Regions from separate parts of the Mycobacterium sp. pUA109 genome, predicted to be linked through region 1. Evidence: riboswitches for the same ligand, from Rfam matches in the RefSeq annotation. Region 1 holds a riboswitch; the other holds the start of a gene.
The links. Region 1 has a riboswitch for magnesium ahead of ACAG26_RS10060 (Rv1535 family protein). Riboswitches for the same ligand answer to the same signal wherever they lie in the genome.
Positions count from the first base shown of each region.

Region 2: another riboswitch for magnesium. It lies ahead of ACAG26_RS06075 (stealth family protein); the one in region 1 lies ahead of ACAG26_RS10060 (Rv1535 family protein).

Region 1 is NZ_JBGGKS010000007.1:32,287-47,475, forward strand. Features, by position in the region: partial or broken gene ACAG26_RS10050 (HAD-IC family P-type ATPase) at 86-4,595, shown strand; gene ACAG26_RS10055 (hypothetical protein) at 4,525-4,803, shown strand; gene ACAG26_RS10060 (Rv1535 family protein) at 4,921-5,124, opposite strand; M-box (ykoK) riboswitch at 5,431-5,602, opposite strand; gene ACAG26_RS10065 (MFS transporter) at 5,686-7,452, opposite strand; TPP riboswitch at 7,562-7,674, shown strand; gene thiC (phosphomethylpyrimidine synthase ThiC) at 7,665-9,308, shown strand; gene thiD (bifunctional hydroxymethylpyrimidine kinase/phosphomethylpyrimidine kinase) at 9,305-10,138, shown strand; gene ACAG26_RS10080 (alpha/beta family hydrolase) at 10,143-10,769, shown strand; gene ACAG26_RS10085 (GAF and ANTAR domain-containing protein) at 10,776-11,489, opposite strand; gene ACAG26_RS10090 (hypothetical protein) at 11,479-11,655, opposite strand; gene ACAG26_RS10095 (flavin-containing monooxygenase) at 11,756-13,240, shown strand; gene ACAG26_RS10100 (TetR/AcrR family transcriptional regulator) at 13,237-14,457, opposite strand; gene ACAG26_RS10105 (hypothetical protein) at 14,666-14,881, shown strand; gene ACAG26_RS10110 (MarR family winged helix-turn-helix transcriptional regulator) at 14,932-15,189, shown strand, end outside.
Region 2 is NZ_JBGGKS010000004.1:85,388-100,576, forward strand. Features, by position in the region: gene pyk (pyruvate kinase) at 1-1,357, opposite strand, end outside; gene ACAG26_RS06030 (DUF2752 domain-containing protein) at 1,583-1,996, opposite strand; gene lgt (prolipoprotein diacylglyceryl transferase) at 2,022-4,151, opposite strand; gene trpA (tryptophan synthase subunit alpha) at 4,151-4,960, opposite strand; gene trpB (tryptophan synthase subunit beta) at 4,957-6,228, opposite strand; gene trpC (indole-3-glycerol phosphate synthase TrpC) at 6,243-7,061, opposite strand; gene ACAG26_RS06055 (TIGR02234 family membrane protein) at 7,142-7,819, opposite strand; gene ACAG26_RS06060 (anthranilate synthase component I) at 7,812-9,347, opposite strand; gene ACAG26_RS06065 (peroxiredoxin) at 9,473-9,937, shown strand; gene ACAG26_RS06070 (phosphodiesterase) at 9,971-10,891, shown strand; gene ACAG26_RS06075 (stealth family protein) at 10,909-12,399, opposite strand; M-box (ykoK) riboswitch at 12,486-12,659, opposite strand; gene prcA (proteasome subunit alpha) at 12,760-13,515, opposite strand; gene prcB (proteasome subunit beta) at 13,512-14,399, opposite strand; gene ACAG26_RS06090 (ubiquitin-like protein Pup) at 14,396-14,590, opposite strand; gene dop (pup deamidase/depupylase) at 14,679-15,189, opposite strand, start outside.

The DNA.
Region 1 (15,189 bases):
TACCGGCCAAACTTTGCGCACCTCATTTCCCCTCCGCGCAGTCGCGACGTGCATCCAGACCACATCTGCCTTGGCCGGCGCCACCATGCAGACCGCGGCGACTGCCGCCGGAGCCGTCGGGGCGTTGGCGTCTGCCGGCGTCGACTTGGCCACCCTGCCGGTCCGCGAAGCCAGCAAGGCACTGTCCGGGGATAGTCCCGGCTCGCCGCTGTCGCGGCGCTGTTGGCGCGGCCACCACCGGGCCTGGATCGAGGTGCGCGGCCTCAATGGCCCCGGCGGCCGGGAGCTGGGGCCGGCGGTGCTCGACGCGGTCCGGGCCCACCCCGGAGTCACCACCGCCCAGCTGAACTATCCGCTGTCCCGGGTCGTGGTCGGCCTCGACGATGTCCGGACGTCGCTGCGTGATCTGGTCCGGGTGGTCGCCGACGCCGAAAAGCGGCCCCGCGCCGTCGCCGACGAGGAGGCCGAGCGGCGCCCCACCCGCGCTCCCAGCCTGCCCGGCGACGGCCTGGAGTTGGCGGCCCGCGCGATGACGCTGGGCGCCAACGCCGCCGGGTTGGGGGTCGCACTGGTCGGCCGGGCCCTGCGGTTGCCCGGGTTGCCGGTGAGCGTCGAGGCGGCCGTGGTGGCCGTCGACTACCAGCCGCGGCTGCGTCGCCTGCTCGAGGAGCGCCTCGGCACCGCGGCGACCGACACCGTGTTGACCCTGGCCATGGCCGCCGCGCACACCGTCAACCTGGCGCCGGCGTCGCTGGCGGTGGACGTGCTGATGGAGACGCTCAAGACCGCCGAGGCCCGGGCCGAGGCCCGGGCCTGGCGTCGGCACGAACCGGCACTGGCCCGCCACGCCGAGCACCCGGCGGTCGACGCGCCGGCCCGCCCGGCGCCGCCGGCCGCCGGTCCGGTGGAGCGGCACGCCGAGCGCAGCGCCTGGCTGCAGGCGATCGCCGCGGCCGTGGTCGGCGCCGCCACCCGCAACGTCGACATGGCCGGCACCGCGGCCTTGGTGAGCGTCCCCAAGGCTGCCCGCGCCACCCGGGAATCGTTCGCGGCGACTCTGGGCCGGGGGCTGGCCGACCAGCACGCGGTGCTGCCGCTGCGACCGAAGAGTTTGCGCCTGCTGGACCGTGTCGAAGTGGTCGTCATCGATCCGCGGGTGTTGTGGGACACCAAGTTACGGGTGGTGCGGGTCCGCGGCGCCGGGGAGCGGGAGCTGGCCACCGTGTGGGACCACGCCCAGGCGCAGCTGCTGGCCAACGGGCTGCAACCGGGCTGGCACCGCGTCGCCGACCTGGCCGCCGAGGCGCTGTTCCAGCCCGCCCACCACCCGTGGGCGTCGGCGGTGGTGGCCGAGGCGCACCGGGCCGGCGTGGAGGTGGTGTCCGTCGACGTCGACGCCCTCGGCGAGCTGCGGCCGACCTTCGACGACATCCGCCCGCTGCCCAACGGGTCGATCGATGCGGCACTGGTCGCCGCGGTGCGCAGCTACCAGCAGCAGGGGCACACCGTGGCGGTGCTGTCCTCGGCGGCGGTGCAGGCGCTTTCGACCGCCGATGTGGCGCTGGGCATCACCGCGGCCGACGGCCCGCCGCCGTGGTGCGCGGGCTTGATCCTGCCGGATCTGGCCGCGGCGTGGCGGGTCCTGCACGCCCTGCCCGCCGCCCGCGCGGCCAGCCGACGCGGCGTCGAGATCTCCGCCGGCGCATCGGCGTTGGGGGCGCTGCTGATGCTGCCCGGGGTGCGCGGCCGCGGTCCCGGACCGGTGACCACCGGCGCGGCGGCCGGCGCGCTGTCCGGATATTGGCTGGGCCGCCAGGTGGTCAACGCCGCCGCGCCGCGCCCGGCCGCCGTGCACGAATGGCACGCCATGTCGGTGGACCAGGTCCGCCAGCTGTTGCCCACGCCCCAGCCCGAGCCGCCGGTAGCGGCCCAGCATCCGCCGGTGGCCGCCGCCGCGCTGGCCGCGGTCGGGGTGGCCCGCCGCGGCGCCGCGCTCACCGCGCCGCCGCGCACGGCGACCTGGCAGTTCGTCAAGGCGGTGCGCGCCGAATTGGCCGATCCGATGACCCCGGTGCTGGCGCTGGGCGCGGCGGCCAGCGCGGTGTTGGGGTCACCGGTGGACGCGGTGCTGGTGGGTTCGGTGTTGGGCGCCAACGCCGTTCTGGCCGCCGCGCAGCGGCTCAACGCCGAGCGCCGGCTCAACGTGTTGCTGACCCAGCAGATTCCGGCGGCCCGCAAAGTGGTGTCGGCCGGGGTGTACGCCGAGGCCGTCGCCGAAGATCTGCAACCCGGCGACATCATCGAGGTGCGCTCCCACGAGGTGGTGCCGGCCGACGGCCGGTTGATCGAGGCCATCGACCTGGAGGTCGACGAATCGTCGCTGACCGGTGAGTCGCTGTCGGTGACCAAACAAACCGACGCCACGCCGGGCGCCGATTTGGCCGACCGGCACTGCATGCTGTTCGCCGGGACCACCGTGGTGGCCGGCACCGCCGTCGCGGTGGTGACCGCCGCCGGCGGCGACACCCACGCCCGCCGCGCCGCCGAATTGGTGACCGGCGACCAGCAGGCCGTCGGGCTGCAGCACCAGCTGAGCCTGCTCACCAAGCAGGCCTGGCGGGTCAGCCTGGCCGGCGGCGCCCTGGTCAGCGGCCTGGGCTTGCTGCGCCGCACCGGGCTGCGTCAGGCGGTGGCCAGCGGCATCGCGGTCAGCGTCGCGGCGATCCCCGAAGGGCTGCCGCTGGTGGCCACCCTCGCCCAGCAGGCCTCGGCGCGTCGGTTGACGAATTCCGGTGCGCTGGTGCGGGTCCCGCGCGCGGTGGAGGCGCTGGGCCGCGTCGACGTGGTGTGTTTCGACAAGACCGGAACGCTGAGCCAGAACCGGCTGCGGGTCGCGCAGGTCCATCCCGCGCCGCACCACTCCCGGGAAGAGGTGCTGCGGTGCGCGGCGCACGCCACCCCGGCCACCGCCGGCGGACGCCACGTGCACGCCACCGACACCGCGATCGCCGAAGCGGCGCTGTCGGTGAACGGCTCGGATCCCATCCCGGAATCCCCGGCGCATCTGCCGTTCCGGTCCGGCCGGCCGTTCTCGGCGTCGGTGACCGGGGCCGAGCTGACCGTCAAGGGTGCCCCGGAGGTGGTGCTGGCCAGCTGCGGCCGGGTGAACCCGGCCATCAAGCGCGCGGTGGCCGGGCTGGCCGCCGACGGGTTGCGGGTGATCGCGGTGGCGCGGCGGCGGCTCACCGCCGCACAAATGCGGGCGTTGGGCGACGATCCGGAGCCCGACGCCATCGCCGAACTGTGCGACGCGGGGCTGTCGCTGGTCGGGCTGCTCGGCTTGTCCGACACCCCGCGCGACACCGCCGCCGAGTTGCTGGCCGAGCTGCAGCAGGCCCAGATCCCGGTGCGGCTGATCACCGGCGACCACCCGATCACCGCCACCGCGGTGGCCCGCGAGCTAGGCGTGCCGGTCACCGCCGAGCAGGTGATCAGCGGCACCGAGTGGGAGGCGTTGTCGCGCAAAGACCAGGAGCGGGCGGTCACCGAGCGGGTGGTGTTCGCCCGGATGTCCCCGGAGAACAAGGTGCAGATCGTGCAGACGCTGGAACGCACCGGCCGGGTGTGCGCGATGGTCGGCGACGGCGCCAACGACGCGGCCGCGATCCGCGCGGCCACCGTCGGGATCGGCGTGGTCGCGCACGGCAGTGACCCGGCCCGCACCGCCGCCGACGTGGTGCTGCTCGACGGCCGCATCGAGGCGCTGATGGATGCCCTCGAGGAGGGCCGCCAGCTGTGGCAGCGGGTGCAGGCCGCGGTGTCGGTGCTGCTCGGCGGCAACGCCGGCGAGGTGGGGTTCGCGATCGTGGGCAGCGCGATCACCGGGCGCTCCCCGCTGAACACCCGCCAGCTGCTGCTGGTGAACATGCTGACCGACGCGCTGCCGGCCACCGCCCTGGCGGTCAGCGCACCGAGCGGGCCGGCCCCCACCGGCGCCCGCGGCCCGGACCCGGCCGCGTTGTGGCGCACCGTCGCGGTGCGCGGCGCCACCACGGCGGGGGCGGCGGTGACGGCGTGGGCGCTGGCCTCGGTCACCGGGCGGCCCCGGCGCGCGGCCACCGTCGCGTTGGTGGCGCTGGTCTCCGCGCAGCTGGGCCAGACCCTGCTGGATTCCCACGACCGGCTGGTGGTGCTCACCGCGGTCGGTTCGCTGGGCGCGATGGCCACCCTGATCAGCATTCCCGGGGTGTCGCAGCTGCTGGGCTGCACGCCGCTGGGCCCGGTGGGCTGGACGCAGGCGTTGGGCACCGCCGCCGCGGCCACCGCCGCGGCGGCGGTGCTGCCCCGGCTGGTGACCGGCCCCGCCGCGGAGGAGCGGCGCGACGACGCCGACACCGCACCCGAGCCCGCCGCCGGCGACGCCAGCACCAACGGCGCGGGACCGGCGACCAACGGGTCGGCCCCGGCGCCGGTGGTCGAGCTGCGTCCGAACCTGGCCATGACATCCCCGCTACCGGAAGGCGAATGATGGTCGAGAAGAAGTCAGGCCGCGGTACCTCCCAGCGCGAAGCCGTCGCGCATATCCGCGCCGGTGAAACGTTCGCGGTGAACCTGCCGCTGCTGGGCAAGGTGACGGTGCCGCGGCCCGACCAGCTGGCCTACTACGGCGGATTGCTGGCGTTGGCCGCCTTCGAGATCATCGACTGGCCGGTCGCCATCGCGGTGGCCGCCGGGCACATCCTGGCCCAAAACCACCACAACCAGCTGCTGGAGCAGTTCGGCGAGGCCCTCGAGGAGGCCTGACCGGCTGGTGCCGTACCCTCCTACCCCCGCCCAGATCGACGCCAGCGCGAGGTCCTCTCGGACGTTCTCGCGCTGGCGTCGATTTCGGTGAGCTGGGCTGGGTGCGGGCGGCGGGCCTCAGTCGTCGACCGAGAGCACCCCGACCCGCCACAGCAGGGCGTAGAGCTGGTGCAGCGGAACGCTGAGCAGCCGGGTCGTCATATCCACCACGGGGTCAGACATGGTGCTGACCGCCTGGCGGTCCAGCTTGTGCAGCGCCTTCTTGGCCGGGCGGACCGGCTGCACGGGCGCTGTGATGTCGGTGTAAGCAATCGCAACCATGGTTGCCTCCTAGTGGACAAAATCCGGGAAGTACTTCAGGAAGCGGCACCGGTTGTCACGGAAGGGATCCGCACACGCCAGCGGGTAGGCCCTGCTCAGGCGATGAACGCCTTGCGGTTACCTGTCCAGGAGCGATTGCTCAGCTGATTGCGGCGCGCGACCGATCGGTTCGGGACGACACGGACGCCGGATATCGGCACGGACTATCACTGGAACTCACTCGTCCCTCACCTCCTCTCGGTCGCGACGCGTGGCTACGCGCCATGGTTCACACGGCAGGAGGCGGACCCGGCGATCGCCGGAAGAGCCGCACCCCTCTCGTCAGAGCTTCGGCACTACACGGCGTGATCCGGGAATCCCGGAAGCCACTTGGGCTCAACCCTTAAGCCGGGAGGAGCTGTCCTGACCCGGGGCGTCTTTCGACGTTCGGGGTCAGTGGCCTATGTCCGTGTAGCCGCCTCACCTAACGAGGTGCTTGCCGTTCCATACTGCATCAGGGTGCCACCCGGGTCAATCCGAATCGCCGTGAACCCACTGTGAACCCGCTGTGAGGGCGGCGGGTCAGCCGGCGGGCCGCACCTCGGTCGCGTACCGACCGGGCGAGACCAGGGAGGTCAGCGCGCCGAGCACCATCATCAGGGTGGCGGCCAGGAACACCACCACCAGCCCGGTGTGGAACGGCCCGGAGATCAGCAACGGGAAGAAGGTGTGCCCGGTCAGCACGTCGGCCTGCACGCCCGGCCGCTGCAGGGCCCCCGACGGCGCCAACAGTTCAGCGATCGGGTTGTAGCCCAGGAACGCGGCGAACAGGCTGCCCACCGGCGGGGTGTGGGCCACCTGGTCGGCGATACCGGCCGGCACCCCGTGCTCGCGCAGCCCCGAGTTCATCGCGCCCGGAAGCGAATTGGCCAACCCGACGATCATCAGCGAGAAGAACACCCCGATCGACAGCGACATGCCGGCGCTGAACACGGTGGCCCGCACCCCCGATGCCGAGCCGCGGTGGTCGGCCGGAACGCTGGACATGATCACCGCGGCGTTGGGCGCGGTGAACACGCCCCCGCCGAGGCCGTTGAGGAACACCAGCACCGCGAACAACCAGTAGGGGAAGTTCACCGGGATCAGGATCAGCGCCACGAACGTGGTGGCCGCCGCCAGCATCCCGCCGACGGTGAACGGGCGGGCCCCCCACCGGTCGGACAGCGCCCCGGACAGCGGACCGGCCAGCAGGAAACCGCAGGTCATCGGCAGCAGGTAAATCCCCGACCACAGCGGGGTCGATTCGTAGCTGTAACCGTGCAGCGGCAGCCAGATGCCCTGCAGCCAGATGATCAGCATGAACTGCAAACCGCCGCTGCCCACCGCCGACATCAGCGCGGCCACGTTGCCGAAAGCGAAGGCCCTGTTCTTGAACAGCCGCACGTCGAGCATCGGGTAGCGCACCCGCAACTCGATCACGCTGAACACCGCGATCGCGGCCACCCCCAGCGCAAGCGCGCCCAGCACCCACGGGTTGGTCCATCCGGTCGGCGAATCCCCGTGCGGCTGAATGCTGTAGGTGATGGCGGTGAGCAGCACGGTCAATCCCACCCCCAGGGTGGCGGTGCCGGCCCAGTCCAGCCGCCCCGGGCTTCGCTCGCCCAGCTCGTGCAGTGACCGCATCGACCAGATGCTGCCCAGCACGCCGATCGGCACCCCGACCCAGAAGATGGCCCGCCAGTCCCACTCCGAGAGCGCCCCGCCCAGCAACAGCCCGAGAAACGAGCCGGCCACCGCGGCGACCTGGTTGATGCCCAGCGCCATGCCACGCTGGTTCGCCGGGAACGCGTCGGTGAGGATCGCCCCCGACGACGCCATCAGCATGGCGCCGCCGACGCCTTGGACCACCCGCCACGCGATCAGCCAGACCGCGCCGGGGCCGAGGTGGAACGGATCCACCGATAGCGCCACCGCGCCGACGGTGAACAGGGCGAATCCCAGGTTGTAGATGCGCACCCGGCCGAACATGTCGCCCAGCCGCCCGAAGAGCACCACCAGCACCGCGGAGACCAGCAGGTAGCCCATCAACATCCACAGCAGGTAGCTGACGTTGGACGGGTCCAGCGGGTTGAGCCCGATGCCGCGGAAGATCGCCGGCAGTGAAATCAACACGATCGACGAGTTGATGGTCGCCATCAGCACACCCAGCGTGGTGTTGGACAGCGCAACCCACTTGTAAAACGGGTGGTCGTGGTCGTAGGCCAGCCGGCGACGCGCGGTCGCGACGGCACCGGAGTCGACCGTCGACGGGTCGGCGCCGGGCGGTGTTGTCGGGATCTCAATCGTCATCGGGTCACCACAAAACGCATATATTAGCTATGCAAATGATTTCGGTCTAATTCTTGCCCCCACGGGCCTGCAGCGCAGCGGTCCGCTGCGCTAGCGTGGGAACGGTCCGCCCGACAACCACGGGAGCGTGCGCGAAGCGCGCTGAGAGGACGGCTAAGGGCGCCGTCGACCGTACGAACCTGACCGGGTAATGCCGGCGTAGGGAGAGAGTTATGACCGATTTGGCTGTATCCCCGTCCGTGACCACCGGACCCATCCCGTACAGCACCAAGCACTACCACGAGTTGGAGGTCCGCGGTACTTCGCCTCTCAAGGTGCCGTTCCGGCGGGTCAACCTCACCAACGGGGAACACTTCGACCTCTACGACACCTCCGGGCCCTACACCGACCCCGACGCGGTGATCGACGTGCACGCCGGGCTGCCGCCGCGGCCGGGGGTGGTGCGCGACCGCGGCACCCAGCTGCAGCGGGCCCAGGCCGGTGAGATCACCGCCGAGATGGCCTACATCGCCGCCCGCGAAGGCCTGCCCGCCGAACTGGTCCGCGACGAGGTGGCCCGCGGCCGCGCGGTGATCCCGGCCAACCACAACCACCCCGAGATCGAGCCGATGATCATCGGCAAGGCGTTCGCGGTGAAGGTCAACGCCAATATCGGCAACAGTGCGGTCACCTCCTCGATCGCCGAAGAGGTCGACAAGATGGTGTGGGCCACCCGGTGGGGGGCCGACACCATCATGGACCTGTCCACCGGCAAGGACATCCACGAGACCCGGGAATGGATCCTGCGCAACTCCCCGGTGCCGGTCGGCACCGTGCCGATCTACCAGGCGCTGGAGAAGGTCAACGGCGACCCCACCAAGTTGACCTGGGAGATCTACCGCGACACCGTGATCGAGCAGTGCGAGCAGGGCGTGGACTACATGACCGTGCACGCCGGGGTGCTGCTGCGGTATGTGCCGCTGACCGCCAAGCGGGTCACCGGCATCGTGTCCCGCGGCGGGTCGATCATGGCCTCGTGGTGCCTGTCGCGGCACCAGGAATCGTTCCTGTACACCCACTTCGAGGAGCTCGCCGACATCCTGGCCAGCTATGACGTCACCTTCTCGCTCGGCGACGGGCTGCGGCCGGGATCGATCGCCGACGCCAACGACGAGGCGCAGTTCGCCGAGCTGCGCACCCTGGGCGAGCTCACCAAGATCGCGAAATCCCGTGGCGCCCAGGTGATGATCGAAGGCCCCGGCCACGTGCCGATGCACAAGATCGTGGAAAACGTGCGGCTGGAAGAGGAATGGTGCGACGAGGCGCCGTTCTACACGCTGGGCCCGCTGGCCACCGACATCGCCCCCGCCTATGACCACATCACCTCGGCGATCGGCGCGGCGATCATCGCCCAGGCCGGCACCGCGATGCTGTGCTACGTCACGCCCAAGGAACACCTGGGGTTGCCGGACCGCAAGGACGTCAAGGACGGGGTGATCGCCTACAAGATCGCCGCGCACGCCGCCGATTTGGCCAAGGGGCACCCGCGGGCGCAGGACCGCGACGACGCCCTGAGCAAGGCGCGATTCGAATTCCGGTGGTACGACCAGTTCGCGCTGTCGCTCGACCCGGACACCGCCCGCGAATTCCACGACGAAACGCTGCCGGCCGAGCCGGCCAAGTCCGCGCACTTCTGCTCGATGTGCGGGCCGAAGTTCTGCTCGATGCGGATCAGCCAGGACGTGCGGGACTACGCGGCCGAACACGGGTTGGAGTCCGAGGACGACATCGAGGCGGCGCTGTCGATGGGGATGGCGGAGAAGTCGGCCGAGTTCGCCGAGCACGGCAACCGGGTGTATCTGCCGATTTCCCAGTGACGTTGCTGCCGCTGCCCGCGCCGGGGGCCACCCCGGCGCGGGTGCTGACGATCGCCGGGTCGGATTCCGGCGGCGGCGCCGGCATCCAGGCCGATCTGCGCACCATGGCGCTGCTGGGGGTGCACGGCTGCGTCGCGGTCACCGCGGTCACCGTGCAAAACACGGTGGGAGTCCGGGGTTTTCACGAGGTGCCCGGCGACGTGGTGGCCGCCCAGATGCGCGCGGTGGTCACCGACATCGGGGTGCAGGCCGCCAAGACCGGGATGCTGGCGTCCTCGGACATCATCGCCGCGGTGGCCGGGGCGTGGCGGGAGCTGAACACCGGGGCGCCGCTGGTGGTCGACCCGGTGTGCGCATCCATGCACGGGGATGCGCTGCTGGCCCCGGAGGCGCGGGATACGCTGCGCGCCCAGCTGTTTCCGTTGGCCACCCTGGTCACCCCCAACCTCGACGAGGTGCGGCTGCTGGTCGGCATCGACGTGGTCGATGCCGACTCGCAGCGCGCGGCGGCCAAGGCCCTGCACGCGCTGGGCCCGCGCTGGGCGCTGGTCAAGGGCGGTCACCTGCGCTCCTCGGCGCACAGCACCGATCTGCTGTACGACGGCAGCGACTTCTACTCATTCGACGCGCCGCGGATCGACACCGGCAACGACCACGGTGGTGGTGACACGCTGGCCGCGGCGGTGGCCAGCGCGCTGGCGCACGGGTTCACCGTGCCGGACGCGGTGGCCTTCGCCAAGGGCTGGGTCACCGAATGCCTGCGCGCCGCCTACCCGCTGGGCCGCGGACACGGCCCGGTGTCCCCGCTGTTCCGGCTGAGCGGGGGCTAATCGAATGGATCTGGACAGCATCGCCGGGATCGCGCACCGGCCCGACGGCGTCCCGGCGGGTGTGGCGGTGCTGACCCACGGCGCCGGCGGCAGCCGGGAATCGGCGCTGCTGCAACAGATCTGCGACGAGTGGGCGCGGCGCGGCTGGCTCGCGGTGCGCTACAACCTGCCGTATCGGCGGCGTCGCCCCAAGGGCCCGCCGTCCGGGTCGGGGGCCACCGATCGGGCCGGGATCGTCGAGGCCATCGCGCGGGCCCGCGAACTCGTCGACGGCCCGCTGATCGCCGGCGGCCACTCCTACGGCGGCCGGCAGACCTCGATGGTGGTGGCGGCGGGTGAGGCGGCGGTCGATGTGTTGACGTTGTTCTCCTATCCGGTGCACCCGCCGGGAAAACCGGAGCGGATGCGCACCGAGCACCTGCCCGAGATCGCGGCGCCGACGGTGTTCACCCACGGCGGCTCCGACCCGTTCGGCACGCTGGACGAGGTGCGCGCCGCCGCCGCGCTGATCCCCGCCCCGACCGAGGTCGTCGAAATCACCGGCGCCCGCCACGACCTGGGCTCCAAACGACTGAATGTGCCCGCGCTGGCGGTGGACGCGGCGCTGCGGCTGCTGCCCGAAGCCGGCTGACCGCGGCTAGACCCGGCCGCGGCGCCGCACGATCTCGGCGGCGATGTCGGCGACCTTGATGTTGGTGTCCTGCGAGGTGCGGCGCAGCAGGTCGAAGGCCTCGGCTTCGCTGATGTCGTTGAGCACCATCATCATGCCGATGGCCTTGCCGATCTCGCGGTTGCTGGCCAGGCCGCGCTGCAGGCTGGCCGCCTCATCCCCGCGGGCCGCGGCGTTGATGGCCACCGTGGCGAACGCCGCCAAGATAATGGCGCGTTCGGCCGATGCCTTGTCGAACACATTGGGAGCGTCGGCGAACAGGTTAAGCGCGCCGACCTTGCGGCCATCGACCAGCAGCCGAAACCCCATCGCGCCGCGCACCGGTGTTTCGGCGACGACGCGGGCCGCCAGCGCGGGCCACTGGCTGTGCACGGTCAGATCGGTGTCGACCTGGGCGGAATCCTCTTCGATGGCATCCAGGCACGGCCCGTCACCGACGGCCAACTCCAGTTTGTCGATCTTGCGGGCCACCGCATCGCTGGCGGCCGCCGTCGCATAGCCCTCACCGCGGCGCAGCAGCAGGCTGGCGTGCTGGCAGCCCGGCACCATCAAGGTGGCCGCCACGCAGATCGCGGCATAGACCTCGCTCAGGTCCGAACCCTGGTAGACGATCTCGGCCAGCGCGGTGAACACCGTCGCGGGGTCGACCGGTGCCGCCGAGTCGTCGAGGTTACCGGTCATAGTCGTCATCGGGCAGCGGCGCGCTGCGATGCTGCTCGAACAGATCGGCGGCGTCGGCTTCGGCGTCGACCGAGAAACTCTCGTCGCGCGCGTCGTCGGGGTCGGTGACCGGCGCCGACTGGGCGGCCAGGTCAGCGTCGTTGGCTTCCGGAACCGGTCCGGTCATGGGGGTGCCTCCGTTGTCGGGGATTACCTACTAGTGTGCACGGGCGCGGTCAGCGTCGACGAGGTTCATGGCTACTCCGAAGTAAGGTACGGTCGGGTTTATGAGCGCGGGGCATCTCGACGTGGTCATTGTGGGGGCGGGCTTCGGCGGCATGGGCGCGGCGATCCAGCTGAAAAAGCTCGGCTACCACAACATCGTGCTGCTGGAACGCGAGAACGACCTCGGCGGCACCTGGCACGTCAACCGCTACCCCGGGCTGGCCGTCGACATCCCGTCGACCACCTACTCCTACTGGTTTGAGCCCAACCCGTACTGGTCGCGGTTGTTCGCCACCGGCCCGGAGCTCAAACGCTACGCCGAGCACGTCGCCGACAAATACGACGTGCGCCGCCACATGCGGTTCAACACGGTGGTGCAGGGCGCCCGCTGGGACGAGGAAGCCCAGCGGTGGCGGGTGGCGCTGGCCGGCGGGGAAACCCTGACCACCCGGTTCCTGATCACCGCCACCGGATTCCTGTCCCAGCCGCACACCCCGGACATCCCCGGCATCGCCAGCTTCGACGGCAAGGTCATCCACACCACCGACTGGGACGACGGCTACGACTTCGCCGGCCGCCGGGTCGGGCTGATCGGCACCGGCGCCACCGCGGTGCAGCTGATTCCGGAGCTGGCCAAAACCGTCGGCGACTTGACGGTGTATCAGCGCACCGCGATCTGGGTGGCGCCCAAGCTGGACTTCGGGTTCTCCCCCGCCGTGCAACGGCTGTTCGCCCGGGTGCCGCTGGCCCAGCGGGCGGTGCGGTTCGTCACCGACTACCTGCTGGAGTTCATGACGTTCACCGGCGTGCTGAACTACCCCTACTTCCGCCGGCTGTCGGTGGCGGCGATGGATCTGTGCAAGATCCACCGGTTTATCTCGGTGCGCGACAAGGAGTTGCGGGCCAAGCTGACCCCCAGCTACGACATCGGCTGTAAACGGCCCAGCTGGTCCAACGACTACTACCGCAGCTTCACCAAACCGCATGTGCACCTGGAAGCCGGCGGCATAGAACGCATCGAGCCCGACGGCATCGTCACCGCCGACGGTCGCAAAACCGTCATCGACACCTTGGTGCTGGCCACCGGTTTCGACCTGTGGGAGGCGAACTTCCCGGCCATCGAGATCGTCGGGCGCAACGGCCGCAACCTGGGAAAGTGGTGGCGGGAGAACCGGTTCCAGGCCTATCAGGGCGTGTCGATTCCGTATTTCCCGAATTATTTGAGCCTGGCCAGCCCGTACGCGTTCTGTGGGTTGTCGTTCTTCAACACCATGGAATACCAGATGCGGCACATGGACCGGCTGTTCGGCGAGGTGCAGCGCCGCGGCGCCACGACATTCGAGGTCACCGAGCAAGCCAACGCCCGCTTCCTGGATCGCATGACCGACCGGCTGGACCGCTCGGTGTTCTACGCCGGCGACTGCGCGACGTCACGGTCCTACTACTTCAACCACAGCGGCGAAGCGTCGCTGCTGCGGCCTACCTCGGTGCGCAACGCGGTGCGGGACGGGGCCAATTTCCCGTTGGACGACTACGCCATCGCCTAACCCGCTCCGAACAGCGTCACATCCATCAACCGGCGCACACAGGCCTGCGGATAGGCGCTCGCGGCGGCGCCGGCGGGGTCTCCGGCGTCGGCGGCCAACCGGTCGTAGTGCACCAGCCGGCCCAGGTCGACCACCAGGGCCATCGCCGCGTGCACCAAAAACCGCGCCTGGGTGGGGGTGACGTCGGAGCGCACCGCGGTCAGCAACTGGACCCAGGAGTCGATGGTGGAGCGCTGCACGTTGCGCAGCAGCGCCTGGTCGACCGCCGGCAGGTTGACCCGTTCGGTGTAGTAGATCGACGCCAGCTCGGGGTTGGCGAACGACGTCGCGACATAGGCGTCGACCACCTCGGTGAGCGCCTGCCGCGGGTCGCGCTGGGTGGCCAGCACGCCGGACAGTTCCCCGGAGATCCGGTCGGCGGACCGCCGCAACCCGATCACCAGAATCTCGGACTTGCCGGAGAAGTAGCGGTAGATCCCCGAAACCGGAATCTCGGCGGCCGCGGCGATCTGCGCCATGCTGGTTTCCGGGTAGCCCTGGTCGCTGAACAACACCATCGCCGCGTGCAGCACCGCCTCGTAGACGCCGGCCTCCGCGGTGAAGATCCGCCAGGCCGCCGGGCGCGGCACCACCTCGCTCGGCGAGGGCAGCTCGGCGGCCAGCAACGCCGTCGCCGCCGGGGTCAGCACGGCGCGGATGTCGTCGGGCGAGGACCGCACCCGATGGTCAACGATGCTGCCGATGATGCTGAGCAGCCCCGAGGACAGCATCCACCGCTGCGATGAGTTCAGCGACGGCCGCAGCACGGACAGCGGCCGCTGGATCCGCTGGTTCACCACCCGCAACTGTTCCATCAAGGTGGGCTGATCGTCGCCGTCCAGGTAGCGCGCCTGCCAGCGGTACAGGCCGCCGGATTCCCGGTTGGTCAGGGTGACGTCGATCAGCGCCTGCACCACCCGGTCCAGCACGGCGGACGCCTCGGTGTCGGGTTCGGCGTCGACGAATTCGGTGCAGTCCACCAGTTGCTGGCTCAGGGTCAGCACCGCACCGGCGAACAGGTGGTATTTGCTGGCGTAGTGCCGGTAGAGCGCGGGCGCCGAGATGCCGACCTTATCCGCGATGGTCTCCATGCTGACCGCGTGATACCCCAAGGCACTGAACGCCTCGGCGGACGCCCGGGCGATCTGGTCTTTGCGGTCCTTGGGCCGCCGCCGGATCCCGCCGGGTGCAGCCGCTGGCACCCCGACCGATTTTGTCACCGTCTCACCCTACCCACGTGCACTCCTCCCAAACCTATCCCAGGGGGTCAGAATCATGATTAACATAGTGGGTGCTCGGTGTGCGTGCGATGACAATGCGATAAACCCGGAGAAGCAGGTCAGGTGGATCGGTAACGCCGGCAGAGGGAGGGCACAGGTGCTGGAGATGCTGCGCCGCGTGCTCGACTACAAATTCACCGTCGCCGAACTCATCGGGATCGCGTTGATCATCGGCACGCCGTATCTGCTGATCGGCGTGGTGTGGTCGGGGACGCACACCGAGCACCTCAAAGACCTGGACGGCATCGACCTGGTGGTGTCCTTCCTCGGGTCGATCGTGTCGTGGCCCGTGTTGTTGCTCGCCAACGTCTGCATGACCTGACGGCCGCGGCCCATATAGACAGCCTGAACTGTTCAGTCTAAGCTGTCTATATGGCCGATGTCGCCGCATCCGCGGTCACCGCCGCCCGTGATGTGCGGGTGGTGTTCGGCCGGCTGCGGCGCCGGCTTCGCGAACTCGACACCAGCGAGGAACTCACCCCGTCCCAGACCGCGGTGCTGCTCCGCCTGGTCAAGGGCGGGCCGTCGTCGACCAGTGCGCTGGCCGCCGCCGAGCGGGTCCGACCCCAGTCGATGGCGGCCACGCTCGCCGGCCTCGACCGACACGGATTCATCCAGCGCCGCCCGGAC
Region 2 (15,189 bases), on a different contig from region 1:
GGGGTGCCCCGGCGACGATGACCACCTGGTCGCCACGCTGGTAGCGGCCCAGCTCCAGCAGCGACTTGTCCACCTGGCGGATCATGCCGTCGGTGGACTGCATGGCCGGCACGATGAACGTCTCGGTGCCCCAGGTCATCGCCAGCTGGCTGCGGATCTCGGGCAGCGCGGTGAACGCCAGCAACGGCAACGGGGTGTGCAGCCGAGCCAGCCGGCGCACCGTGTCACCGGACTGGGTGAACGCGACCAACGCCTTGGCGTCCAGCCGCTCCCCGATATCCCTTGCCGCGTAGGAGATCACGCCGCGCTTGGTGCGCGGCACATGCGTCAGTGGCGGGGCCGCGGTGGAATTCTGCTCGACCGCGCACACGATCCGGCTCATCGTGCGCACCGCCTCCAGCGGGTGCTTACCGACCGCGGTCTCCCCGGACAGCATCACCGCGTCGGTGCCGTCGAGCACGGCGTTGGCGACATCGGAGGCCTCGGCCCGGGTGGGCCGCGAATTCTCGATCATCGACTCGAGCATCTGGGTCGCCACGATCACCGGTTTGGCGTTCTCGCGGGCCATCTGGATCGCCCGCTTCTGCACCAGCGGAACCTCTTCCAGCGGCAGCTCCACCCCCAGGTCGCCGCGCGCCACCATCACCGCGTCGAAGGCCAGCACCACGGCTTCCAGGTTGTCGATGGCCTCCGGTTTCTCCAGCTTGGCGATCACCGGGACCCGCCGCCCGACCCGGTCCATCACCGCATGCACCAGTTCGACATCCGACGGCGACCGCACGAACGACAGCGCCACCAGGTCGACCCCGAGGTTCAAGGCGAACTCCAGGTCCTCGACGTCCTTCTCCGACAGGGCCGGGGCCGACACGTTCATCCCCGGCAGCGACATGCCCTTGTTGTTGCTGACCCGGCCGCCCTCGGTGACCGTGCAGATCACGTCGTCACCTTCGATGCGGTCGACCACCAGCGCGACGTTGCCGTCGTCAACCAGCACCCGGTCGCCGGCGGCCGCGTCTGTGGCCAACTGCTTGTAGGTGGTCGACACCCGATCGTGGGTGCCCACGCAGTCGTTGGTGGTGATCCGCACCGTTTCGCCGTTGGCCCAGTGCGTCGCGCCTTCGGCAAAACGCCCCAGCCGGATCTTGGGGCCCTGCAGGTCGGCGAGGACGCCGACGGCCCGGCCGGTGGCATCCGAGGCGGCGCGGACCCGCTCGTAGGCGGCCTTGTGGTCGGCGTAATCGCCGTGGCTGAAGTTCATTCGGGCGACGTCCATCCCGGCCTCGACCAGCGATTTCACCATCTCATCGCTGCTGGTGGCCGGGCCGAGGGTACAGACGATCTTGCCGCGTCTAGTCACTCCGTCAGCATAGTCGCGGCCGCGCAGCGTTCCCGCGCCGCGCAGTCTCACCGAGTGTGAACACACGGCGAAGAATCGGCCGAAACGCCGCCACCGCCGCACGCTCAGCGAAGTGGCGGGGTGGCGCCCACCGGGAAGGGGTCCGCCGCGCCGAACGTGCGTGCATGGCGGCGTTTCGGCCGAATTCCCGCCATGGATGCACACTCGGCGCCCGGACAGCGGCCGCTAACCCGCCAGTGTGGGGACGAGCGGGAAGCCGGGCAGATTGCGCAGCACGGTCCAGGCAATCGCTAGGACGGCGACGGTCACGGCGGCCGGGATCGGTAGCACCGGCGCCCCGCGGTGCCGGCGCAGCAGCATCCATGCCGCCAGTGCGGGCAGGCCCACGAGCAGGAAAACGTTGTCCATGACGGCCGCCGCCAGGTGTCCGTGCAGCAGATCGTGGGTCATGCGCAGCCCGCCGCAGGCGGGGCAATTCCAGCCGGTCAGTAGCCGAAACGGGCACAGCGGGAACAGCGAATCGGGTTGGTGCGGGTCGACGAGCCCGACGTAGCCGAGGGCGCCCGCCAGCAGCACGCCGGTGCCCAAGCCCGGATACAGCCGGCGGCGGCTGGCGACACGCTGGGACGAGCCGGTCATGGTGCCAGCATGCCAGAACGGCGGCTTATCCTCGGCGCCTTCTGAGCCTGCTCAACCAGCGGCCCCGTGGCTGCGGAGCAGGGGTGTACGTCGGGGTCGCTGCGTCCGAGGGGGTCTCTTCGGGCTCTTCCGCCTCGCCGTCCTCGGTCTCGGCGTCACCGTCATCGGACGCCGGCTCCTGGACCACGTCAGGCTCGGGTTGTTCCTCGGACTGCTCGGTGGTCTCGCCGTCAGCTGCCTCGGCAGGCTCTACCGCCTCGCCGTCCTCGGCCGTGTCATCGTCCTCCTCGGCCACCTCAAGCTCAGCCTGTTCGGCATCGACCGGGGACTCGTCCGCGGTCTCGTCTGCGGGCGACTCGTCGGCCTCTACCGGCTCCTCAGGAGCAACCCCAGCGTCGGCTTCCTCAGCGGCCGGCTCGGCCTCGACGTCGGCTTCATCGGCGTCAGCCAGTGACTCCGCAGCCGGCGACTCCGCGGGGGCCTCGTCGGCGACTCCTTCTTCGGCGTCCAACGCCTCGACGTCCTCAGACGTCTCCTCGACCGCGTCGGACTCGGGCTGCGACTCCTCAGCGAACTCTTCGCGAGCCGCGGCTTCGGCCTCTACCGCCTCGTCGCCTTCGGCCGCACCATCGCCTTCATCGGCCAGTTCATCGGAGTCAGCCGCGGCTTCATCACCAACGGGCTCTACGGGCGCCTCGTCGGCCGCCTGGTCGGCAGTCGGCTCTTGAATCTCGAGGGCCTCGGCGTCCTCAGCCCCGGCGTCCTCAGCCTCGGCCTCGGCTTCATCGGACACCAGCTCGCCGGTAGCCTGCTCGTCGGACTCCTGAGCCGGCGACTCCCCCGCGGTCTGCTCGGCGACCGCCTCTTCGGCGTCTAACGTCTCGACGTCCTCGGCCTCCGCCTCGGCGTCATCGGACACCGGTTCCTCGGCCGCCTCAGACTCCGGCTGTTCCGCGGACTCCTCGTCGGCGTCGGCCAGGGATTCCTCGGCAGCCGCCTCCCCGGCCTCCACCACCTCGATGGCGTCGGCTTCGCCCTCTTCTGCTGCCGATTCCTCGGCCGCTTCGGGCTCGGCCGGCTCCTCGGTTTCGGCCTCACCCTCCTCGGCTGCCGCCGCCTCTTCGACGACCTCATCGGGTCCGGTCGGAAACTCCTCGACCTGGTCCGCGGCTTCGGCCTCGCTGGGCTCGATGTCGGGCCCGAAATCGTCGGCACCGAGGCCCGCGGCGACCGCCGCCGGGACAGTGACCCGCTCGGTGTCCGATTCGGGCTCCTCGTCGGTCATCCAGGTGGCGCGCAGCGCATCCGGGTCCTCACGGCCCCGAGGCGCCAACACGATGTAGACCACCGCCCCGATGAACACGAACATTGACGTGAAGGAGTTGACCCGGATGCCGTCGATCAGGGTCGCAGGGTCGTTGCGCAGCAACTCGATGCCGAACCGCCCGACGCAGTAGCCGGCGACGTACAGCGCGAACAGCCGACCGTGGCCGATCTTGAACCGGCGGTCGACGTAGATCAGCACCACGAAGATCAGGACATTCCAGAGCAATTCGTACAGGAACGTCGGTTGGACAACCTCGGCGACCTGCCCGGTCGACACCCCGTCCAGGGAGTGCACGTCCACGATGCCGGAGGGGTCGCGCCGGTAGAAGATCTCCATCCCCCACGGCACCGTCGTTTCCCGGCCGTAGAGTTCCTGGTTGAAGTAGTTACCCAGCCGGCCGATGGCCTGCGCCAACACGATTCCCGGGGCGATCGCGTCGCCGAAGGCCGGCAACGGAATCGAACGGCGACGACAACCGATCCAGGCCCCCACCCCGCCGAGGGCGACCGCGCCCCAGATCCCCAGGCCGCCGTCCCAGATGCGCAGCGCCGCGTCGGCACCGGCGCCGGTGGGGCCGAAATAGGTGCGCCAATCGGTGATCAGGTGGTAGAGCCGACCCCCGAGCAAGCCGAACGGGACGGCCCACAGCGCGATGTCGTAGATCACCCCGCGCTCGCCGCCGCGGGCGGCCCAACGCCGATCGCCGATCACCAGGGCGGCGATGATGCCGACGATGATGCACAGCGCGTAGGCCCGGATCGGCACCGGACCCAGATGCCACACACCCCGGCTCGGGCTGGGGAAGGACGCCAACAACGTCGTCGTCATCACGCGGAGATCCTTTGGCGCACACCGGCGGCGAGTTCCTGGGTGAGGGCACGCAGCGCCGGCAGCCCGTCGGTCAGTGCCGACACCAACGCCGAGCCGACGATGACGCCGTCGGCGTAACTGCCGATTTCGGTGGCCTGCTGACCGGACCGCACACCCAAACCCACCCCCACCGGAATGTCGGACACCTCCCTGACCCGGCGCACCAATTCGGGCGCGGCGTGGGACACCGCGTCGCGGGCACCGGTGACCCCCATCGTCGACGCCGCGTAGACGAAGCCCCGCGACGCCTCCACGGTGGCGGCCAGCCGCTGCGGTGTTGACGACGGCGCCACCAGGAAGATCCGGTCCAGGCCGTGCTGCTCGGACGCCGCCAGCCACGCCTCGGCCTCGTCGGGAATCAGGTCGGGCGTGATCATGCCCTGTCCCCCGGCCGCGGCCAGATCGCGGGCGAACGCGTCAACGCCGTAGCGCAGCACCGGGTTCCAGTAGGTCATCACCACCGCGCGTCCGCCGGCCGCGCTGATCGCCTCGACCGCGGCCAGGGTGTCGCGCACCCGCACACCGCCGTGCAGCGCGGCCTCGGTGGCGGCGGCGATCGTCGGCCCGTCCATGCCGGGATCCGAATACGGGACTCCGACTTCGATGAGGTCGCACCCCGATTCCACCAGCGCGGTCATCGCGGTCACCGACGTCGGCACATCGGGATACCCGGTGGGCAGGTAGCCGATCAGCGCCGCCCGGTCATCGCGGCGGCAACCCTCGAAAAGTGGTGCCAGCTTGCTGGTTTGGCGTTGCTGCAGGGTCACCGCGGGCCACCGCCGTTCTGGTCGAGCAGGCCAAACCAGGTGGCCGCCGTCTCGACGTCCTTGTCGCCGCGGCCGGACAGATTCACCACGATGAGCGCACCGGGGCCCAATTCGGCGCCCAACTGCAGCGCACCGGCCACCGCGTGCGCGGATTCGATGGCCGGGATGATGCCCTCGGTGCGGCACAGCAGCCGGAAGGCGTCCATCGCCTCGGCGTCGGTGATGGGCCGGTACTCGGTGCGTCCGTTGTCCCGCAGCCAGGCGTGCTCGGGCCCCACCCCGGGGTAGTCCAGGCCCGCGGAGATGGAGTGGGATTCGACGGTCTGGCCGTCCTCGTCTTGCAGCAGGTAGGAAAACGATCCCTGAAACGCCCCCGGCGACCCGCCGGTGAAGGTGGCGGCATGCCGCCCGGTGGCCACACCGTCGCCCGCGGCCTCGAACCCGACCAGCCGGACCTGCGGATCGTCGAGGAACGCGTGGAAGATGCCGATGGCGTTGGATCCCCCGCCCACGCACGCGGTCACCGCGTCGGGCAACCGCCCGGCCTGGTCTTGGATCTGCACCCGGGTCTCCAGGCCGATGATGCGCTGAAAGTCCCGGACCATGGTCGGGAACGGGTGCGGGCCGGCGGCGGTGCCGAAGCAGTAGTAGGTGTTCTCGGCGTTGGTGACCCAGTCCCGGAACGCCTCGTTGATGGCGTCCTTCAAGGTTTTTGACCCGGCCTGCACCGAGACCACCTCGGCCCCCAACAGCCGCATCCGGGCGACGTTGAGCGCCTGGCGTTCGGTGTCGACGGCGCCCATGTACACCACGCAGTCCAAGCCGAGCAACGCGCAGGCGGTGGCGGTGGCCACCCCGTGTTGGCCCGCGCCGGTCTCGGCGATCACCCGGGTCTTGCCCATGTGCTTCGCCAGCAGCGCCTGCCCGAGCACGTTGTTGATCTTGTGAGAACCGGTGTGGTTCAAGTCTTCTCGTTTGAGGAAGAGGCGGGCGCCGCCGGCGTGCTCGGACAGCCGGACGGCCTCATACAGCGGTGAGGGCCGGCCGCTGTAGTGCCGCTGCAACTTGTCGAGGGTGTCGAGGAACTCCTGGTCGGTGCGCACCTTGTCGTAGGCGGCGGTGACTTCCTCGATCACCCCCATCAGCGCCTCGGGCACATACCGGCCGCCGTAGCTGCCGAAATGACCACGCGCATCGGGGTCGTGGTGGGTGGGTTCGGTAACGGCCGCGCTGGATCGGGGAAGGTCCGGGCCGAGCAGATCTGCCATCGCTGCGGCTCGAGCTAGCGGGCCGGCTTCGGGCAGGACGGGTGCCTACCGGCGGTCACCAGATCCGCGACGGCCGCGCGGGGATCGCCGCTGGTCACCAGGCCCTCCCCGACCAACACCGCGTCGGCGCCGGCGCCGGCGTAGGCCAGCAGGTCGGCGGTGCCGCGCACCCCGGACTCGGCGATGCGGATCACGTCGGTGGGCAGCCCCGGAGCGATCCGCGCGAAGCAATCCCGGTCCACCTGCAGGGTTCTCAGGTCGCGGGCGTTCACCCCGATCACCTTGGCCTCGGCCTGCAACGCGCGGTCGGCCTCCTCCTCGGTGTGGACCTCGACCAGCGCGGTCATCCCCAGCGATTCGGTGCGCTCCAGCATCGCCACCAGCGCGGGCTGGTCCAGCGCCGCCACGATCAGCAGCAGCATGTCCGCGCCGTGGGCGCGGGCCTCGTGAATCTGATACGGCGACATCACAAAGTCTTTACGCAGCACCGGGATCGATACCGCCGCGCGCACCGCGTCGAGGTCGTCGAGCGAGCCGTTGAACCGCCGCTGCTCGGTCAGCACGCTGATGATCCGCGCGCCGCCCTCCTGGTAGGCGCGGGCCAGCTGGGCCGGGTCGTCGATGGACGCGAGCTGGCCGGCCGACGGGCTGGCGCGCTTGACCTCGGCGATGACACCGATTCCGGGTTCGCGCAGCACCGCCAGCACGTCCAGCGGCGGTGGCGCCGCCTTGGCGGCCGCCTTAATCTCGGACAGGCTGACGACCGATTCGCGGGCGGCGACATCGGCGCGAACTCCCTCGATGATGGAGTCGAGCACGGTCGCCGAACTCATGCCTGTCGGTCCCTTCCTGGGGTCGGAAACGCGTCGCGAAGACGTCCATCGAAGGGTAACTGTCGCCGGGCCACCGGCCGTCACCGCCCCTCGGTGTCGGAGCCGGAGCCGTGCTGGCCATCGGGCGTGTCCGTCGGCTCCGCGGTCCGTTCGGTCGGGTCACCACCCTCATCCAGGGCATCCCAGAGCATCCGCTCGGTCATCCCCGCCTCGGCGTCGTCGCTGTGGGCCAGCGAACGCCGGGCCGCGGGGGCGACGTATTTGGTGGTCACCGCCCGTGCCGCCGCCCGCATCAGCAACGCCGCGGCGAGCAGCGTGCACACCGCCGCCACCAGGGTGAGCGCCGCGCCCACCGACCGGCGCTCGCTGCCCACCAGCGTGACCACCTCCAGGTGCGCGAGGTCGGCGGCCCGCTCGGCCACGTCCCGCACCGTCCACAGGCTGATGGCGAGGTAGCCGGTGGCCAGGCTGGCGGCGGCGACCAGCACCGCGAGCACCCGCAGCGGCCAGCCGCGCACCGCGACGGCGGCCACGGCCGCCGCCAGCGCGACCACCGCCAGCGGCACCAGCGCGGTGGACCAGGCCGCCCCGGTCAACGTGGTGGTCTTGGGCTGGCCCAGCCCGTTGAACGGCTGGGTCACCAGCACCACCCAGGGCAGCCGCGACGCCGCCCACAGCGCCCCGGCGGCGAGGACCAGCAGCAGCTGGGCGAGGTAGATCGCCAGCTGGGGGCGCCGACCGGGGGCCGAGTCAGCCATCGGCGCTGGGCACGGTGAGCGTCTCGGCGGCGGCGATCGCACCCAGCACCGCGCGGGCCTTGTTGGTGGCCTCGGTGTACTCGTAGGGGCCGTTGGAGTCGGCCACCACCCCGCCGCCGGCCTGCACGTAGGCGGTGCCGTCGCGCATCAACGCGGTGCGGATCGCGATCGCGAAATCGGCGTTGCCGGCGAAGTCCAGGTAGCCGACCACGCCGCCGTACAGCCCGCGCCGGGTCTGCTCGACTTCCTCGATGAGCTCCATGGCCCGCACCTTGGGCGCCCCGGACAGGGTGCCGGCCGGGAAACAGGCGGTCACCGCGTCCAACGCGGTGCGGTCCTCGGCGAGCATGCCGGTCACCGTGGACACCAGGTGCATGACGTGGCTGTAGCGCTCGATGTGGCTGTAGTCCTCGACGCGCACCGTGCCCGGCACGCACACCCGGCCCAGGTCGTTGCGGCCCAGGTCGACCAGCATCAGGTGCTCGGCGCGCTCCTTGTCGTCGGCGAGCAGCTCCTTTTCCAGCAGCTGGTCTTCCTCCTCGGTCTGCCCGCGCCACCGGGTGCCGGCGATCGGGTGGGTGGTCGCCCAGCCGTCCTGCACGGTGACCAGCGCCTCCGGGCTGGATCCGACGATGGAAAACGCCCGCGACCCGTCCTCGGCGGGGATCTGCAGCAGGTACATGTACGGGCTGGGGTTGGACACCCGCAGCATCCGGTACACGTCAATGGGGTCGACGGCGGTGTCCATCTCGAACCGCTGCGACGGCACCACCTGGAACGCCTCACCGGCCTCGATCTCGGCCACCAGGCGCTGCACGATCGCCCCATACTCCTCCACGGTGCGTTGCGACCGGTGCCGCGGCTCGGGGCGGCTGAAGGTGGCCACCGTCGACGGCAGCGGCTGGCCCAGCGCCGCGGTCATCACGTCCAGCCGGGCCACCGCGTCGTCGTAGGCCTCGTCGACCCGCTCGTCGGTGCCGTTCCAGTTCACCGCGTTGGCGATCAGGGTGATGGTGCCCTCGTGGTGGTCGACGGCCGCGACGTCGGTAGCCAACAACAGCAGCATGTCCGGCAGGCCCAGATCGTCGACGGTCAGCTCCGGCAGCCGCTCCAGGCGGCGCACCAGGTCGTAGCTGAAGAACCCGACCATGCCGCCGGACAGCGGCGGCAGCCCATGCGGTGCGCCGGTCGCCAACAGCGCCAGGGTGGCGCGCAGCGCCGCCAGCGGGTCCCCGCCGGCCGGGGCGTCGCGCGGGGTGGTGCCCAACCAGACCGCTGCACCGTCGCGCACCGTCAACGCCGACGGCGCCCCCGCCCCGATGAACGACCACCGCGACCAGGACCGGCCGTTTTCCGCCGACTCCAGCAGGAAGGTGCCCGGCCGGTTGCCGGCGAGCTTGCGGTAGGCCGACAACGGCGTCTCGGCGTCGGCCAACACCTTGCGGGTCACCGGAACCACGCGGTGCTCGGCGGCCAGCGCCCGGAAGTCCGCCCGGGAGGTCGTTGCGGCGAGGGTGGCGTCGTGCACGCGTACATCTTCCCAGACCGTGCCGATCGCCAGCGCGGCGCAGCCGGGCGCAGCGGGTCGCCACCATCGGACCCCGTGCCGATCGCCAGCGCGGCGCAGCCGGGCACCGGCGTAGCGTGACGGCCATGAAAACTGGTGACACCGTGGCCGACTTCGAGCTTCCCGACCAAACCGGCGCCCCGCGTCGGCTCAGCGCCCTCCTCGCCGACGGGCCGGTGGTGCTGTTTTTCTACCCGGCGGCGATGACCCCCGGATGCACCAAGGAGGCCTGCCACTTCCGGGATTTGGCGTCCGAGTTCGCCGCGCTGGGCGCCAGCCGGGTCGGGATCAGCGCCGATGCGGTGGCCAAGCAGGCCAAGTTCGCCGACCAGCAGGGCTTCGACTACCCGCTGCTGTCGGACAGCGACGGCACCGTCGCCGCGCAGTTCGGCGTCAAGCGGGGCCTGCTCGGCAAGCTGATGCCGGTCAAGCGGACCACGTTCGTCATCGACACCGACCGCACGGTGCTCGACGTCATCGCCAGCGAATTCTCCATGGACACCCACGCCGACAAGGCGCTGGAGACGCTGCGGGCCCGCTCGGCGTCCTAAGTGTTGACCCGCCGTTCCGGTACAGTCGCAAAGGTGGGCAGTCCCAGGGCCGCGGAACATCCGCGGCCGGACCATGTCATCGCGCATCTCAGCGACACCCATCTGATCGCCGGCGACGGCGACCTGTACGGCGACGTCGACGCCCAAGCCCGGTTATCCGAGCTGCTGGAGCGGCTTGAGGGCTCCCGGGCGCGCCCAGACGCGTTGATATTCACCGGGGATCTCGCCGACACCGGCCAGCCCGACGCCTACCGCGCGCTGCGCGAATTGGTCGAACCGCTGGCCGCTCGCCTTGGCGCCGAGCTCATCTGGGTGATGGGTAACCACGACGACCGGGCCGCGCTGCGCCAGCACCTGTTGCGTGAGGCGCCGAGCATGGCCCCGATGGACCGGGTGCATGACATCGCGGGTTTGCGGATCGTGGTGCTGGACACCTCGGTGCCCGGCCACCACCACGGGGAGCTCAGCGCGCAGCAGTTGGAGTGGCTAGCCACGCAACTGGCCGAGCCCGCCCCGTTCGGCACCATTCTGGCCATGCACCACCCGCCGGTCCCCAGCGTGCAGGACCTCGCCGCGCTGGTGGAACTCCGCGATCAAGCGGCACTGGCCGAGGTGCTGGACGGCACCGATGTGCGCGCCATCCTGGCCGGGCACCTGCACTACTCCACCGCGGCCACCTTCGCCGGCATCCCCGTCTCGGTGGCCTCGGCGACCTGCTACACCCAGGACCTGCTCAGCGCCGGGACCCGGGGCCGCGACGGCGCGCAGGCATTCAACCTGGTGCACTGCTACCCGGACACGGTGGTACACACCGTGGTTCCGCTGGCCGCCGGGCCCACGGTGGGGCGGTTCGTGCCGCCGGCGGCAGTGGACCGGGAGCTGGCCGACGCCGGGGTGAGCATCCTGCCCGCCGCGCGTATCCCACGCGTGGCCCAGCAGCCCACCCGGGCGTAGCGCGAGCCGCTTGCCGCTCACTCGTCGGCGGCGACCCGCTCCCACGGCGCCGGCACCGGGAAGTAGCTGTCCAGAAACGCGCCGACCACCCGGGCCCGTTCGGCGGCATCGACCTCGGGGAAGCTGCCGTCGTTGAGGCAGAAGAAGTCGACCTTGCGCTTCTTCAGCAGCCCCGGCAGTTTCGCCAGCCCCGAGCGCAGCGTGGTGTCCACGTACAGCATCTTGGCGGCCTCCTGCTGCACCGCGCGCCCGCTCATCAAGGCGTAGTAGTGGTACAGCGAGTTGGTGACCGAGATGTCGGTGCTGGCCCGGAACCGGCTCGCCTGGGTGCGGGCGAAGTCCGCGGGGAACTCGGCCTCGAGCTCGTGCAGCACGCTCTTACGCAGCGGTGCGGCGGTGTGCTCCAGGTGGCGGGTGATGATCTTGCCGAACTTCTCCCACAGCAGCTGCCGGTTGACCCGCGCCGCGTTCTCGAAGCCGCTGCGGTCGGGATGGTTGGCGCCCAGCCCGATCCGGGTGCCGGCCTCGATGAACTTCGTCACCCCGCCGGGCGAGAAGAACATCGCTGGCGACAGCGGCCGGCCGAAGAACATGTCGTCGTTGGAGTACAGGAAATGCTCGGCCAGGCCCGGAATGTGGTGCAGCTGGGTCTCCACCGCGTGGCTGTTGTACACCGGCAGCGCGGTCAGGTCGGTGAAATGCTCCTCGGCCCGCACGATGGTGACCTTGGGGTGCGGGGCCAGCCACGACGGCACCGGTGAATCGGTCGCGATGAAGATGCGGCGCACCCACGGCGCGAAGGCGTGCACCGACCGCAGCGCGTAGCGCAGCTCGTCGATCTGGCGGATCCGGGCGTCGGCGTCGTCGCCTTCGCCGACAACGTGATTCGCCATCGCGGCGGACCGCCGCGCCCGGAACTCCGGGTCGTTGCCGTCGACCCAGGAGAACACCATGTCGATGTCGAACGTGATATCACCGGCGTGCGGCGTGAACATCCCGGCGATCGTCGGCCAGGTGTGGCCGTGCAGGTCCACCGTGGTGTGGACGATGTCGCTGAGCGGCAGCACCTTCCGGGTCAGGGAGTTCTCGATCGGGCAGATGGCCTGCTGGCCGTCGAACACCCAAAACTGCAACTCCACCCCGGCCGAGGCCCCGTAACGCAGCCCGGACCGCGGGCATTCGCGGCGACGGAACACCCGCAGCAGCCGCGGGTCCGGCGCCACCGACAGCAGCCCGTCGGCCAGCGACACCGAGCGGCGCCCAATCCCGTCGTAAACCTTGGCCCGCAACGGCATTTCCAGGCAGGCGGCCATCAACACCTCGGCCACCCGGGCGCGCCGGGCGATGTCCACGACCAGGGCGGGACGCCCGTCGGCACCGCGGATGAGCAGAAACGGGATACCTGCCGCGTCGAGTTCGGCGCGCAGGAACACCAGGTCCTGCGCCATCCCCTCATAGGGGGTCAGGCGCAGCCCATGGGTTGAGCCAACAACGGGAGCTTCGATCATGCTGGTCACGGGTCCACCTGCCTTCCACGCTCAATGCCGGTTCACACGCGCACAATGAGGGGTTCCGCGGAGCGGTCGAGCGGCGACGGTGCCCTCACACGTTGAGCTTTGGCACTGGGCGACGTATCCCCGTACAGCCGGGAAGCCACTTGGGATCACCCCTTAAGCCGGGGAGATCTGTCCTGATCTTGGGCGTCTCTCGACGTCGTCAGATCAGTGGCCTGTGTTCACGCCAGAAGCCTCGCCTAACGAGGTGCATCCGCGAGGGTACACCGTTTTGCGGACGCGGCAACTCGAGTTTCGTCGGGCTGGAGACCGTGGACGGCCGCCGGAACCCCCCTCGCCGTCCATTACCGCGGGTCAGTCGGCGGGTTGGTCCGGCTCCGAGGAGTCGGTCTTCGCCGCTTCCGGCTGCGGCAGCAGGGATTCCAGTGCGGAACGGGTGATCCGCCGAAACGCCCGCTTGGGCCGGTTGGCGTCCAGGATGGCCACCTCGAGGGTGCCGGGCCCCAGCGGCCGCGGCTCCGAACCGTTGCCGCCGTCGGTCTTCTTCAGCGCGTCGACGGCGATCCGCAGCGCGTCGGCCAGTTCGGCGTTCTCCGCGTAGGACTCCTTGAGCGCGGCGATGATCGGCTCCGTCGTGCCGCCCATCACCACGAAATGCGGCTCGTCGGTGATCGACCCGTCATAGGTGATCCGGTACAGCTCAGACGGTTTGGACTGGCCTTGGTAGGCGACCCCGGCCACGCACAACTCCACCTCATACGGTTTGGCCTGCTCGGTGAAGATGGTGCCCAGCGTTTGGGCGTAGACATTGGCCAGCTGGCGGGCGGTGACATCACGGCGGTCATAGGCGTAGCCGCGGGTGTCGGCGAACTGGATGCCGCCGCGGCGCAGGTTTTCGAACTCGTTGATCCGGCCCGCCGCGGCGAACCCGACCCGGTCGTAGAGTTCGCTGATCTTCTGCAGGGACCGCGACGGGTTCTCCGCGACGAACAGCACCCCGTCGGCGTAGGCCAGCGCCACCACGCTGCGCCCCCGGGCGATGCCCTTGCGCGCGAGCTCGCTGCGCTCGCGCATCGCCTGCTCGGGCGAAATGAAGTACGGAAAACTCACTTCGCACCCCGCCGTTTGGGCTTGTCGGGACCGGCGGTGTCCGCGCGGGTTCGGCTTTCGATCACCTCGCGGGCCAGTGCGGCGATCCGTTGCTCGGACACGTCCACGGCGCCGTCGGTGTCGATGGTGACCGCGGTCGGGTAGATGCCGCGGACCAGATCCGGTCCGCCGGTGGCCGAGTCGTCGTCGGCGGCGTCGTACAGCGCCTCCACGGCGACCTTGAGCGCCGAATCGGCGTCGGTCACCCGCGAGTACAGCTTTTTGATCGACGACTTGGCGAAGATCGAGCCCGAGCCCACCGCCTGGTAGCCCTCTTCCTCGACGTTCCAGCCGCCGGCGGCGTCGAACGACACGATGCGCCCGGCGGTCTGCGGGTCGTCCGCGTCGATGTCGTAGCCGGCCAGCAGCGGCAACGCCACCAGGCCCTGCATCGCCGCACCGAGGTTGCCGCGCACCATGATCGCCAGCCGGTTGACCTTACCGGCGAACGTCAGCGGCACCCCTTCCAGCTTCTCGTAATGCTCGAGTTCCACCGCGTAGAGCCGGGCGAACTCGACGGCGATCGCCGCGGTGCCGGCGATACCGGTCGCGGTGTACTCGTCGGTGACGTACACCTTCTGCACGTCGCGGCCGGCGATCATATTGCCCTGCGTCGAGCGGCGGTCCCCGGCGATGACCACCCCGCCCGGGTATTTCAACGCGACGATCGTGGTGCCGTGCGGCAGCTGGCCGGCGGCGCCCTCACCTGCGCCGCCGGCGCTCAGGCCGGTCGGCAGCAGTTCCGGCGCCTGACGCCGCAGGAATTCAGAGAATGACGACAGGTCGACCGACGGATTGGCTAATGCTGAGTTGAGGGGCAGATGATCGCGGAACGGCCAGGTCACTGTCCGCCCTTTTGGACGTATGCCCGCACGAAGTCCTCGGCGTTCTCCTCGAGCACGTCATCGATCTCGTCGAGCAGGTCATCGGTGTCTTCGGCTAGCTTCTCGCGACGCTCCTGGCCCGCCGCAGTGCTGCCGGTGAGGTCCTCGTCGTCGCCGTCGCCACCGCCACGCTTGGTCTGCTCCTGAGCCATCGCTGCCTCCTGCTAGGTCATCGGCCCCGCATCACGCGCGGGGGCCGGTCTCTCCACCCTACCGGTCAATGGCGATGTTGCTGCGGCTCTAGGTAGTGAGTTGTTGCACCAGTTCCACGGCGCTGTCCACCGAGTCCAGCAGCGCCCCCACGTGGGCTTTGCTGCCGCGCAGCGGCTCCAACGTGGGGATCCGCACCAGCGAGTCGCCGCCCAGGTCGAAAATCACCGAGTCCCAGCTGGCCGCCGCAATGTCGGCGCCGAACCGGCGCAGGCATTCGCCGCGGAAGTAGGCGCGGGTGTCGGTGGGCGGGTTATCGACCGCGTTGAGCACCTGCTGTTCGGTGACCAGCCGTCGCATGGAACCCCGCGCGACCAACCGGTTGTACAGCCCCTTGTCCAGCCGGACATCGGAATACTGCAGGTCAACCAGGTGCAGCCGGGGCGCCGACCAGCTGAGGTTCTCCCGTTGCCGGAACCCCTCCAGGATTCGCAGCTTGGCGGGCCAGTCCAGCAGGTCCGCGCACTCCATCGGGTCGCGTTCCAGCAGGTCGAGCACGTTGGCCCAGGTCGTCACGATGTCGTTGGCCCGCGGGTCCGGG